DNA from 3 places in the Kitasatospora sp. NBC_00039 genome. Region 2 is predicted to be linked to each of the others. Evidence: riboswitches for the same ligand, from Rfam matches in the RefSeq annotation. Region 2 holds a riboswitch; each other region holds the start of a gene.
What was found. Region 2 has a riboswitch for S-adenosylmethionine ahead of OG286_RS05665 (hypothetical protein). Riboswitches for the same ligand answer to the same signal wherever they lie in the genome.
Positions count from the first base shown of each region.

Region 1: it holds a riboswitch for S-adenosylmethionine, as region 2 does, so the genes downstream of both, OG286_RS28230 (aminotransferase class V-fold PLP-dependent enzyme) here and OG286_RS05665 (hypothetical protein) in region 2, are expected to answer to the same signal.
Region 3: it holds a riboswitch for S-adenosylmethionine, as region 2 does, so the genes downstream of both, thrC (threonine synthase) here and OG286_RS05665 (hypothetical protein) in region 2, are expected to answer to the same signal.

Region 1 is NZ_CP108289.1:6,347,090-6,351,121, reverse strand. It holds gene OG286_RS28230 (aminotransferase class V-fold PLP-dependent enzyme) at 1-1,135, opposite strand, end outside; SAM riboswitch class IV at 1,186-1,303, opposite strand; gene trpD (anthranilate phosphoribosyltransferase) at 1,460-2,536, opposite strand; gene OG286_RS28220 (hypothetical protein) at 2,688-3,113, opposite strand; gene OG286_RS28215 (heme-copper oxidase subunit III) at 3,510-4,032, shown strand, end outside.
Region 2 is NZ_CP108289.1:1,165,488-1,169,519, reverse strand. It holds gene OG286_RS05680 (response regulator transcription factor) at 1-508, shown strand, start outside; gene OG286_RS05675 (sensor histidine kinase) at 508-1,764, shown strand; gene OG286_RS05670 (IclR family transcriptional regulator) at 1,936-2,649, opposite strand; gene OG286_RS05665 (hypothetical protein) at 2,890-3,108, opposite strand; SAM riboswitch class I at 3,115-3,256, opposite strand; gene OG286_RS05660 (PTS transporter subunit EIIC) at 3,545-4,032, opposite strand, start outside.
Region 3 is NZ_CP108289.1:4,029,874-4,033,905, reverse strand. It holds gene OG286_RS17780 (glucosyl-3-phosphoglycerate synthase) at 1-576, opposite strand, end outside; SAM riboswitch class I at 748-882, shown strand; gene thrC (threonine synthase) at 900-2,195, shown strand; gene OG286_RS17770 (ubiquitin-like small modifier protein 1) at 2,227-2,505, shown strand; gene OG286_RS17765 (cold-shock protein) at 3,190-3,393, shown strand; gene groL (chaperonin GroEL) at 3,718-4,032, shown strand, end outside.

The DNA of each region.
Region 1 (4,032 bases), 5.2 Mb from region 2:
TGCGCAGCAGCGGGTGCGCGCAGAACAGGCCGTCGCGCACCCCGATGCCGTACTCGGCGGAGAGCGCGGCCGAGAAGTGCGAGCTGTTCCAGCCCTGGACGACGAAGGAGAGCACGCCCACCCGGGCCGAGTCGGCGCCGAACAGGTTGAGCACCTTGACCTGCGGGACCTCAGCCAGACCGGCCTTCAGCCGGGCGACCAGCTGCTGCTCGCGGGCCTCGAGCGCGTCGAAGCCGGCGCCGGTCAGCGCCCGGCAGGCCGAGGCGATGGCGTAGGCGCCGATCACGTTCGGCGAGCCGGCCTCGTGCCGGGCCGGGCCGGTGTGCCACTGGACGGCCACCGAGCCGTCGGTCTCCCGGGCCACCGTACGGGTGGCGCCGCCGCCGGCCAGGTACGGCTCGGCCGCGTCCAGCCAGTCGGCCCGGCCGGCCAGCACGCCGGCGCCGAACGGCGCGTAGATCTTGTGCCCGGAGAAGGCGATCCAGTCCACGTCCAGCTCGCGCACCGAGACCCGGTGGTGCGGGGCGAGCTGCGCGGCGTCCAGCACCACCCGGGCGCCGTACCGGTGCGCGGTCGCGGTCAGCTCGGCGACCGGCCAGAGCTCGCCGGTGACGTTGGAGGCGCCGGTGACGCAGAGCAGCTTGGGGCCCTCGGGGGCCGCGGCCAGTGCGGCGTCCAGGGCGGCGACCGCCTCGGCCCGCGAGCGCGGGGCGCGCAGGTAGGTGACGTCCAGTCCGGCGTGCGCCCAGGGCAGCAGCGAGGCGTGGTGCTCGGTCTCGAACGCGAAGACCCGGGTGCCGGCTGGGACGGCACCGGCCAGCAGGTTCAGCGAGTCGGTGGTGGCCCGGGTGAAGACCACCTGGTCGCCCTCGCGCAGGCCGAGGAACTCGGCGACGGTACGGCGGCTCTGCTCGAACAGGTCGGTGGAGAGCTGCGACAGGTAGCCGGCGCCGCGGTGCACGCTGCCGTAGTAGGGGGCGTAGGCGGCGACGTCGTCCCAGACCCGCTGGAGCGCCGGGGAGCTGGCCGCGTAGTCGAGCGCCGCATAGGTGACCTTCTCGCCGCTGGCCAGCGGGACCAGGACGTCGTGGCCGAGGACGGGGAGCGGGGCGCAGAGTTCGGTGGCGACGGACATGGGGATGCACTCCTCCTGGGTGAAGGACCCCGGGGAGTGCGTGTCGCCGGCGTCCGCGCTTGTCACGCGGACGGATTGCCGCGGGACCCGGTCCTCACCCAGGGCACCCCGCCACGGACGGAGGGTTGCCGGACAGCAAGCTGGGGCTTGGCGCTGTCACTCATGACCTGCCGAGGACTCTAGGTCGCGTCCGCCGGGTGGTCAAACACGGGTCCACCATCCGGACGGGGCTCGCCCTCCCGCCTGCGGGCCGCCCGGGCCCGGCGCGCTCATGCGGCGGGGCCCGCCCGGGGTCACTCCCCCGCGCGGGCCCCAACTACCGCCTCACGCCTTGCTGGTGGCCTCCGACCAGCGGTTCAGCAGGTCCAGTGCGGCGCCCGAGTCGATGGCGGCCGCGGCCCGCTCCATGGCCGCCGCCAGCTGCTCGGTGAGCGGCGCGTCGGTGAGGTCCAGCGCCACCAGCGCCGCCGCCGTGTTCAGCAGGACGGCGTCCCTCACCGGCCCGCGCTCCCCGGCCAGCAGCCGGCGGGCGGCGTCCGCGTTGTACGCCGGGTCCGCGCCGCGCAGCGCCTCGATGCCGACCAGCCCGATGCCGACCTCGCGCGGGTCGAAGGTGGTCTCGCGGACCTCGCCGCCACGCACGATCCAGACCCGCGAGGTGGTGGTGATGGTCAGCTCGTCCAGACCGTCGTCGCCGCGGAAGACCAGCGCACTGGAGCCGCGCCGGGCCAGCACCCCGGCGATCAGCCCGGCCAGCCGCGTGTCGAAGCAGCCGATCGCGTGGGCCGTCACCTTGGCCGGGTTGGTCAGCGGGCCCAGGATGTTGAACGCCGTCGGCACCCCGAGGTCGCGCCGGGCCGTGGCGGCGTGCCGCATCGACGGATGGAACATGGCGGCGGAGCAGAAGGTGAGCCCGATCTCCTCGGCCACCTCGGCGACCCTCCGGGCGGAGAGGTCGAGGGCGATGCCCAGCTTCTCCAGCACGTCCGAGGAGCCGCTCGCCGAGGAGGCGGCCCGGTTGCCGTGCTTGACCACCTTGGCACCGGCCGCCGCCGCGACGATCGCCGACATGGTCGAGATGTTGACGGTCTTGGCGCGGTCTCCGCCGGTACCGACGACGTCCACCGCCGGGCCGGGGATGGAGAGCGGCTCGGCGTGCGCGTACATCGCGTCCACCAGGCCGGCGATCTCCCCGACCGTCTCGCCCTTGGCCCGCAGCGCCACCATGAAGCCGGCCACCTGGGCCGGGGAGGCCTCGCCGCTCATGATCCGGTCCATCGCCCACGCGGTGTCCGCCTGACCGAGGTCCTCGCCCCGCAGCAGCACCGACAGGATGTCCGGCCAGGTGCGGACCACCTGCACGGGGTCCTTGCCGCCGTTCGCAGGGTTCACGTTCACCATGGCTGACTCCAGCTCTCGTCGGTTCCCGGAAAGGGATCTCCGTAGGGTTGGAGTCAGCCTATCGAGCGGCGGGACGCCACCGTCCCGCCGCGACCCTTCTTCTCTCCTGGTGAGATGCGCCCCCTTTTACCGGGCCACCGGTGTCCGCCTTCTACCGGGTGGCCGGTGTCCGCTTCGCCAGCCGGGCCCGGAGCAGGGTGGCGGCGGCCTCGGCCAGCGCCACCGGGTCCACCGGCTGGGAGATCGCCGCGTCGGCCCGGCTCCAGGCGGCCAGCCAGGAGTCCTGCGGCCGGCCGATCAGCACCAGCACGGGCGGGCAGCCGTAGATCTCGTCCTTCAGCTGCCGCCCGAGCCCCAGCCCTCCGGCCGGCACCGCCTCGCCGTCCAGCACGCAGAGGTCCACGCCCCCCTTCTCCAGTGCCTTCAGCACCGCGGGGGTCGTCGCGCACTCCAGGTAGGACAGCTCCGGCAGGTCCGCGGCCGGCCGGCGGCCGAGCGCCGTCAGCACCTGCTCGCGGGTGTTGCGGTCGTGGCTGTAGACGAGAACGGTCAGCGTCTCGTCGGTCGTGTACGCCATGGGCCCTGCTCCCTCAAAGTGTGATCCGGACCACGTTCGCCTCAACCCGGATGCTACTCCCGATCACCGGCCGCCGAGCCCCTCCCGCGAGATCCATCTCAAGCCGCCGCGCCCACGACTCACCCGCCCGGAGGACGGCGCGTCACCCTCAGCGGTGCGGTCCACCCGTACGGCCGACAGAACGGCCCTCCCCTTACTCCCCGCGGGCCGCACGGGCGTGCAGCGACACGCAGGGCAAGAGGGTCGAAGAGGCCTTCGAAGAACCATCAGAAAAGGGACATGCCGCTGCTCAGCCCCCGTCCGGACGCTCCGTCGGGTCCCACTGGGGCATACCGCACGCACCGGACACTCCGAGGGACACCCCCCGGCGTGAAGACGGAATAAGGGACCGACATAATGTCCGTCGTGGCGACAGCAACAGCAGTAGAAACCGGGCACGCGCACGGATCGGTCAACCGGCCGAACATGGTCAGCGTCGGAACGATCGTCTGGCTCAGTTCCGAGTTGATGTTCTTCGCGGCCCTCTTCGCGATGTACTTCACGCTCCGCTCCGTCAAGGGAGCCGAGTTCTGGAGCGAGAAGGCGCACGCCCTCAACGTGCCCTTCTCCTCGGTCAACACCACGATCCTGGTGCTCTCCTCGCTCACCTGCCAGCTCGGCGTGTTCGCTGCCGAGCGCGGGGACGTGAAGAAGCTCCGGTCGTGGTTCGTCATCACCTTCGTGATGGGCGCGATCTTCATCGGCGGCCAGATCTTCGAGTACACCGAGCTGGTCAAGAAGGACGGCCTCTCGCTGTCCTCCGACCCGTACGGCACGGTGTTCTACCTCACCACCGGTTTCCACGGTATGCACGTGACGGGTGGTCTGATCGCCTTCCTGCTGGTCCTGGGACGGACGTACGCAGCCAAGCGCTTCACGC
Region 2 (4,032 bases):
CGTCGACTTCGTGCGCGAGCTGCGCCGGGCCGGGCGGACCGTCCCGGTGCTGTTCCTCACCGCCCGGGACACGGTCGCCGACCGGGTCGAGGGGTTCGCCGTCGGCGGCGACGACTACCTGGTCAAGCCGTTCGCAGTGCCCGAGCTGGCGGCCCGGGTGCACAGTCTGTGCCGACGGGCGGCCACCGTCCGGCCCCCGGTGCAGCGGTTCGCCGACCTGGAGATCGACACCGCCCGCCGCCAGGTGCACCGGGACGGCGTGCTGCTGATGCTCACCCGCAAGGAGTTCGCCGTACTGGAGCTGCTCGCGGCCCGGGCGGACCAGGCGGTGCCCCGCGGCGACCTGATCGAGAAGTGCTGGGACGAGATGACCGAGCCGAACTCCAATGTCGTCGAGGTGCTGGTCTCCCAGCTGCGCCGCAAGCTCGGCGACCCGCCGCTGATCCACACGGTCCGCGGGGTGGGCTACCGGCTGGCACCGCCCGGCGGCGACGGCGGCGGACGGTGATGACGGCCGCAGCCCGGATCCGGCGGCTGCGCAGACGACTCACCGCACTGTTCGCTCTCACCAGCGCGATCGGACTGATCGGGCTGGCGGCGTTCGCCATCCGCACCGACGACAACGCCTGGAGCGACCGGCTCGACGACGCGCTCACCCTGCAGACCAGCCAGGCGATCCTGCTCCTGAGCTTCGACGACGACGGCCAGTTCGACGCGCAGGCCCTTCAGGACGGGATGGAGACCGATTGCCCGCCGGTGACCGTGGTGACCGGCACGGCCGACCGGCCCGCCGTCGCCTACACCCCGCGCAAGCCCTGCGTTCGGGCTCATCCCGAGGACCTGGAATCGGTGGCCGCGGAGGCCATGCGCGAGGGATCGGCCGTCGTGGCCGACGCGCGCAGCGACAACGGCCACCGGATCCGGCTCCTCGCCGAGCCCTACGCGGGAGCCGACGGCCAGTCGACGGCCGGTGCAGTGGTCGCAGCCGATGACACCACCGGTGACCGGGCTGCGCACCGCAAGCTGGCTCTGCTGCTGGTGGCCGGCTGTGCGGTCCTGGTTGCGCTCTCCGCGGTGGCCGGGCACCTGCTGTCCGGGCGGGCGATCCGGCCGGCGCTGACGGCGCTGCAGCAGCAGGAGGAGTTCCTCGCCGACGCGGCCCACGACCTGCGCACACCCACCGCATCGCTACGCGGCCTCGCGGAGACCGCGCTACGCGACGACGAGCACCGCACCGCCGCGCTCGAACGGACCGTGCGCCTGGCCTCCCGGATGGGGGACCTGATCGACGGCCTGCTGACCCGGGCCCGGTTGATGGCCGGTGTCGGCACCCTGGCCAGCCAGCCGCTGCGCCTGGACCAGCTCGTCGAGGTGGTCGTCGACGACACCGAGACCGGCGAGCACCGCGTGACCGTCCACACCGACCCGGTCGTCGTGGTCGCCGATCCCGACCTGCTCCGGCGGGCGGTGGCCAACCTGCTCGGCAACGCGCTCCTCCACGGCCATGCCCCGGGCCTGCCCGCGGAGGTCGACGTCACCGTGGCCGCCGACGGAACGGTGACCGTCGACGACGCCGGCCCCGGCGTCCCCCCGGCTCTGGCCGACTCCCTCTTCCAGCGCTTCCACAGCGGCTCCGGCTCCACCGGACTCGGGCTGTCCATCGCCTCCTGGGTCGCCCAGGCCCACGGCGGCACCCTCGATGTCGGCACCAGCCCGCGCGGCGGCGCCCGCTTCACCCTCCGCCTCCCGCCCCGGACGAAGTAGGCCGACCCCGTCGATGGGCGGGGAACCGGCCCTGTCCCGTGTTCCCGACCGGCCGCCCGCCCCGAGTGCGGCTGCCGGAGCCCGCCGCGAGCGCAGCCGCCGGCACAGAAGTGCGCCGGACTGCCTGCCGGCGGAGCCGGGTCGGCCGGCCGGACGGCGCTCGGTCCGTGGTCAGGTCCGGCGCAGGGCCTCGGTGAGGTGGCGGGCGGCTTCGATGATGGCCTGGGCGTGCAGCGGGCCGGGGTGGCGGGTCAGGCGTTCGATGGGGCCGGAGACGGAGACGGCGGCCACGACGCGGTTGGAGGGGCCGCGGACGGGTGCGGCGACCGAGGCCACGCCCGGCTCGCGCTCGCCGATCGACTGGGCCCAGCCGCGGCGGCGGACGCCGCTCAGTGCGGTGGCGGTGAAGCGGGCGCCCTGGAGGCCGCGGTGGAGCCGCTCGGGCTCCTCCCAGGCCAGCAGGACCTGGGCGGCCGAGCCGGCCTTCATCGGCAGGGTGCTGCCGACCGGGACGGTGTCCCGCAGGCCGGAGAGCCGCTCGGCGGCGGCTACGCAGATCCGCATCTCGCCCTGGCGGCGGTAGAGCTGTGCGCTCTCGCCGGTGACGTCGCGCAGGTGGGTCAGGACCGGGCCCGCGGTGGCGAGCAGCCGGTCCTCGCCCGCCGCGGCGGAGAGTTCGGAGAGGCGGGGGCCGAGGATGAACCGGCCCTGCATGTCCCTGGTGACCAGTCGGTGGTGTTCGAGTGCGACGGCGAGTCTGTGGGCCGTGGGCCGCGCCAGACCGGTGGCGGCGACCAGCCCCGCCAACGTGGCGGGGCCCGACTCCAGTGCGCTGAGCACCAGAGCGGCCTTGTCGAGAACGCCGACGCCGCTGCTGTTGTCCATGGGTAGTACCAAGTCTCTTTCTTCGAGGCGCGGTTGACCCGCCGGCCGCACGGTGGCGGCAGGCGGTACCGGCGCGCGGCGCCGTCGGCGGTGTGTCGGGTGGGGCACGTCCCGCGTCGTCGCGGGGCCGCCGGTCGGAGCCGGGGAGGGGTGGGGCCGCCGGTCGGAGCCGGGGGAGGGGTGGGGGAGGGCACGTCGCGCCCGGCGGCCGAGGGGCCGAGGCCCGGGGCGGGCGTCCGGTCAGCGCGTGCGGGCGCCCGCGGTGGGGGGCGGCGTGGTGGCCCACGCCGGGGCGCCCGCCGTGGAGCGGCGTCCGGCGTGCGGCGTGGCGCGGGTCACGGTGAGCGGTACCGCGAACGACGTGTGCGGGGACGCGGGGGCGGACGGGCCGGTGGCGTCGCTCGGGGCGGGCCGCTTCAGCGCGCGCGGATCCCAGGCGACGGAGGGCAGAGAAAGCACCGCTTCTCCTCATCTCTCCCGGCGCCACGTTGGCGACGGGCCGGAGTTGGCACTGATCCCGGTGGTCGCGCCCGTGGTCGGGCATCGACGTGGCCGGGGAGTTGCCGGGGCTTCGTAGGGCCGGTCCCTCCACCCCTCTGGATGATTCGCCAGAAACCATACAAGACGGTCGCGCCGCTCTGCCAACGGCCTCCCGTGCCGGGTGACCGCGAGGTGTTCGAGACGGGTCGCCGCCTCCCGCAGCCGACCCTGCGGTTCCCCAGTCCGCGCACGGAGGTCGCCGGGCAGGGTCCCGCACCTGGTGCCGCGACCTGAGCGCCGCCCAACGCGCCGGTCACATGGGGTGGTTGGGTTCCGTCGTGGAGATGTCACCCACCCTGGGCGATACCGGTCGACGGGCATCGTGAATGACGACGTTCGCGCTGCGCACCCGCGTTCACGACTCCGGGACGGCAGGTGAGTCGAGGCCGGGGCCGAAGGGCCCGGGGGCGTCGGCCGGGGTGGCGGCCTCGGTGGCCGGACCGTGCTTCGGTGCGCGGGCGTCGAGCTCGTCGAGCATCTTCCGGGTGAAGCCGAAGTAGTACGTGGCCAGGAGGCCTGTGGCGTATCCGGTCACCAGACCGGCGGCGTAGACGGCCGCGCTGACCCCGAGGCCGCGTGAGCCGGTCAGCAGCGGGAACAGCGCCCAGCCGGAGGGGCCGATGGCGGTCGAGCCGATGGCGGCACCGAGCTGGCCCAGCAGCCCCACGACGGCTCCGCCGCAGGCACCGCCGAGACAGGCCGTGACGAACGGGCGTCCGAGGGGGAGCGAGACCCCGTAGATCAGCGGCTCGCCGACGCCGAGGAACCCCGCGGGCAGGGCGGACCTGATGGTCGCCCTGATCGAGGCGTTGCCGCGCAGCCGAAGGTAGACGGCGACGGCGC
Region 3 (4,032 bases), 2.9 Mb from region 2:
GCGGGCGACCAGCTCGGTGACCCGGCCGCCGCCGGCCGGCACCACGGCTCCTTCGGTCTCCAGCGGCCGGTCGTACATGGCCTTGACCAGCTGGATCTCCGGTTCGGTGAGCAGTGGGCCGATGATGCCGGAGACGAAGGCCGGGTCGAACTCGCGCAGGTCGGCGTCGACGAAGCAGACGATCTCCCCACGGGTGACCAGCAGCGAGCGCCAGAGCACCTCGCCCTTGCCGGGGGCGGCCGGCAGCCGGGGGAGGATGTCGTCGCGGTGGACCACCCGGGCGCCGGCCTCGGCGGCCTCGGCGGCGGTGCGGTCGGCGGAGCCGGAGTCGACCACGACCAGTTCGTCGACCAGCGGCAGGCGTTCCATCAGCTCGCGGCGGATGGTGCGGACGATGTCGCCGACGGTGGCCTCCTCGTCCAGGGCGGGCAGGACGACGCTGACGGTGCCCGCGCGGCCGGCGGCCCGCTTGGCGTCCAGCAGGGTGCGCACCGGACGGTCGGCCGCGCTCCACGACCGGCGGCGCAGCCAGGACGCCGCCTGTGGGAGGAGCTCGGGTGTCGGGTCGGCGGGCACGGATCTCTCCTCGGCGGGGGTCGGCTGGGACGGGCTGGGAAGGGCCGGGACGGGTCATCTCGCGTGGCGGACGGTCCCGTTCGGGGTTGACGCCTTCGGATACAGTCTTCGTACAGCGGTCGGACCTTCGCACGCCGGGGTCACCGTTGCGCAAGACCAACAACTTCACAGAGCTCATCCAGAGGGACTGAGGGAACGGCCCGTTGACGTCCCGGCAACCTTCTCGCGCGGCTGTCGTTACAGGCCCCGGCGGGACAGGTGCCAATTCCGGCCTGTGGCGCGACCGCGTCACGGGGAAGATGAGGAGAGAGGCCTCCGCCATCATGGCTATCACTGCGACGACTCCTTCTGGCGCCGCACCCGCAACCGTTGACCTCGGCCCCGCCGCAGCCCTGTCCTGCCGCGAGTGCGGTAGCCGGTTCCCGCTCGGTCCGAGCTTCGCCTGTCCGGAGTGCTTCGGGCCGCTGGAGATCGCGTACGACTTCGGCGGCGAGGCCGCGGAGGAGCTGCGCAAGCGGATCGAGGCCGGTCCGGCGTCGATCTGGCGGTACGCGCCGCTGCTGCCCGTGCCGGCCGACGTGGCCGGGAAGCCCAACCTGAACCCCGGCTGGACCCCGCTGGTGAAGGCGGACAACCTGGGCCGCGAGCTCGGGTTCACCGCCCGGCTGCACATCAAGGACGACTCCGGGAACCCGACCCACTCGTTCAAGGACCGCGTGGTCGCCTGTGCGATCGAGGCGGCGCGCGCGTTCGGTTTCACCACGCTCTCCTGCTCCTCGACCGGCAACCTGGCCGGTGCGGTGGGCGCCGCGGCCGCCCGGGCCGGTTTCAAGTCCTGCGTGTTCATCCCGCACGACCTGGAGCAGGGCAAGGTCGTGATGGCCGGTGTCTACGGCGGTGAGCTGGTGGGCATCGAGGGCAACTACGACGACGTGAACCGCTTCTGCTCGGAGCTGATCGGCGACCCGGCCGGCGAGGGCTGGGGCTTCGTCAACGTCAACCTGCGCCCGTACTACGGCGAGGGCTCGAAGACGCTGGCGTACGAGATCTGCGAGCAGCTGGGCTGGCGCCTGCCGGAGCAGATCGTGATCCCGATCGCGTCGGGTTCGCAGCTGACCAAGATCGACAAGGGGCTGCAGGAGCTGATCAGGCTCGGACTGGTCGAGGACCGGCCGTACAGGATCTTCGGTGCCCAGGCAGCGGGCTGCTCGCCGGTGTCGGCGGCCTTCAAGACCGGCAGCGACGTGATCCGCCCCGTCAAGCCCGACACCATCGCCAAGTCGCTGGCGATCGGCAACCCGGCCGACGGCCCGTACGTGCTGGACATCGCCCGCCGCACCGGCGGCGCCGTCGAGGACGTGACGGACGCCGAGGTGGTGGCCGCGATCAAGCTGCTGGCCCGGACCGAGGGCATCTTCGCCGAGACCGCGGGCGGGGTGACCGTCGGAGTACTGAAGAAGCTGGTCGAGACCGGGCAGCTGGACCCGGCCAAGGAGACCGTCGCGATCAACACCGGCGACGGCCTGAAGACGCTGGACGCCGTCTCCGACGCCGGGATGACCGCCGTCATCCGCCCGACGCTGGCGTCGTTCCGCGACGCCGGCCTCGCGTCCGCCTGACCCCTCCACCCCGCCGCAAGGAGAAGCCCCCATGAGCGCCAACGTCCGCATCCCGACCATCCTGCGCACCTACACCGGCGGCGCCGCCGAGGTGGCCGCCGAGGGTGCCACCCTCGGTGAGGTCATCGCCGACCTGGAGAAGAACCACGCGGGGATCGCCGCCCGGATCCTGGACGACACCGGCAAGCTGCGCCGTTTCGTCAACGTCTACGTCAATGACGACGACGTGCGGTTCGCGGAGGGCCTGGCGACCGAGATCGCGGACGGCGCGAGCGTGTCGATCATTCCCGCGGTGGCCGGCGGCTGCTGAGCCGCACCGCCGACGGGAGGCCGTCCGGGTGTACGGAATTCCGTACACCCGGACGGCCTTCGCATTTCCCCCCGAGCTTCCGGGTGTTCCCGGGGTGTTTCCAGGTGCTTCCGGGATTCTTTCGGCGTCGCCGTGAAGGCCGCCCGCCCGGGCGCTTTCCCGGGCCGTCCCCGCGCGCCGCATTCCGGCGGGAATATTTCCCCCGCCAGTCGGAGTAGAGTGTCGCTCGGCCGGGAAGAGGGCCTCCCCTCCCCCCTCGCACCGGTCGTCGCCCCCCTGTTGCGCCCCGTACCGCCGGTGTATGTCCGGCCGCTGAGACCGGCGCCGGGCCCGCGGCCGTGAAACATGTCAGGCCGGTGTCAGAATTCTTGAGGGCATTTGGGTAATTCGTCCGCTATGTCCGGCGTGAAATGTGAAGTTTTTGGGCTTTTGGCCCGTCCTGTCCCCTGACGGGCCGGGGGAATTCCCGGCGGCTGGCTCTGTTGCAGAGGGCGTCGAGCCGGATACATTCAGCCGCGGTCGACGCAATCGCCCCTTCATCGGACACCGTCCGGTGGCTCGGCGGGGGGATTGTGGCGTGCACGGCTGCGCCCAGGGGGGGTTCCCCGGGCCGGCCTCAAACCAGACCCGGGCCCGCGACCTGCGGGCGCGTGAAGGGCCAGCACAGCACTAGGGGAGTTCGGAATGGCTCAGGGCACCGTCAAGTGGTTCAACGCGGAGAAGGGCTACGGCTTCATCGCGGTCGACGGTGGTGCGGACGTCTTCGTCCACTACAGCGCGATCCAGATGGACGGCTACCGCACCCTTGAGGAGGGCCAGCGGGTCGAGTTCGAGATCTCTCAGGGGCAGAAGGGCCCGCAGGCGGACATGGTCCGCGCGGCGGTCTGACCTTTCCGGCACCCAGGAGTTCGGCTCGGCCCATCGGCTGGTGCACCTCTTGCTTCGCGACGGGCCCGTGCGACACATGTCGCACGGGCCCGTTGCCGTGTCCGGGGAGTGGCCGGTGCGGCTCGCGGGTTGCCCATTGGGCTTGCACTCGCCCACCCAGAGTGCTAATCATTGGCGTTAGCACTCACAGCGTGAGAGTGACAGCGGACCGGGTCGGTGAGGCCCCCGGGAGCGGTAGGGGAAAGGACCCCCGCACACCAGGGCCGTCCGTCGCGGGCACCCCTTGGTCCGAGCAGTCGACCGTGTCCCGGAGGACCACTTCTGATGGCCAAGATCATCGCCTTTGATGAGGAAGCTCGCCGCGGCCTTGAGCGTGGCATGAACCAGCTCGCCGACGCAGTGAAGGTCACGCTCGGCCCCAAGGGTCGCAACGTCGTGCTGGAGAAGAAGTGGGGCGCCCCCACGATCACCAACGACGGTGTCTCCATCGCCAAGGAGATCGAGCTCGAGGACCCCTACGAGAAGATCGGCGCGGAGCTCGTCAAGGAGGTCGCCAAGAAGACCGACGACGTCGCGGGTGACGGCACCACCACCGCCACCGTGCTCGCCCAGGCGCTCGTCCGCGAGGGTCTGCGCAAC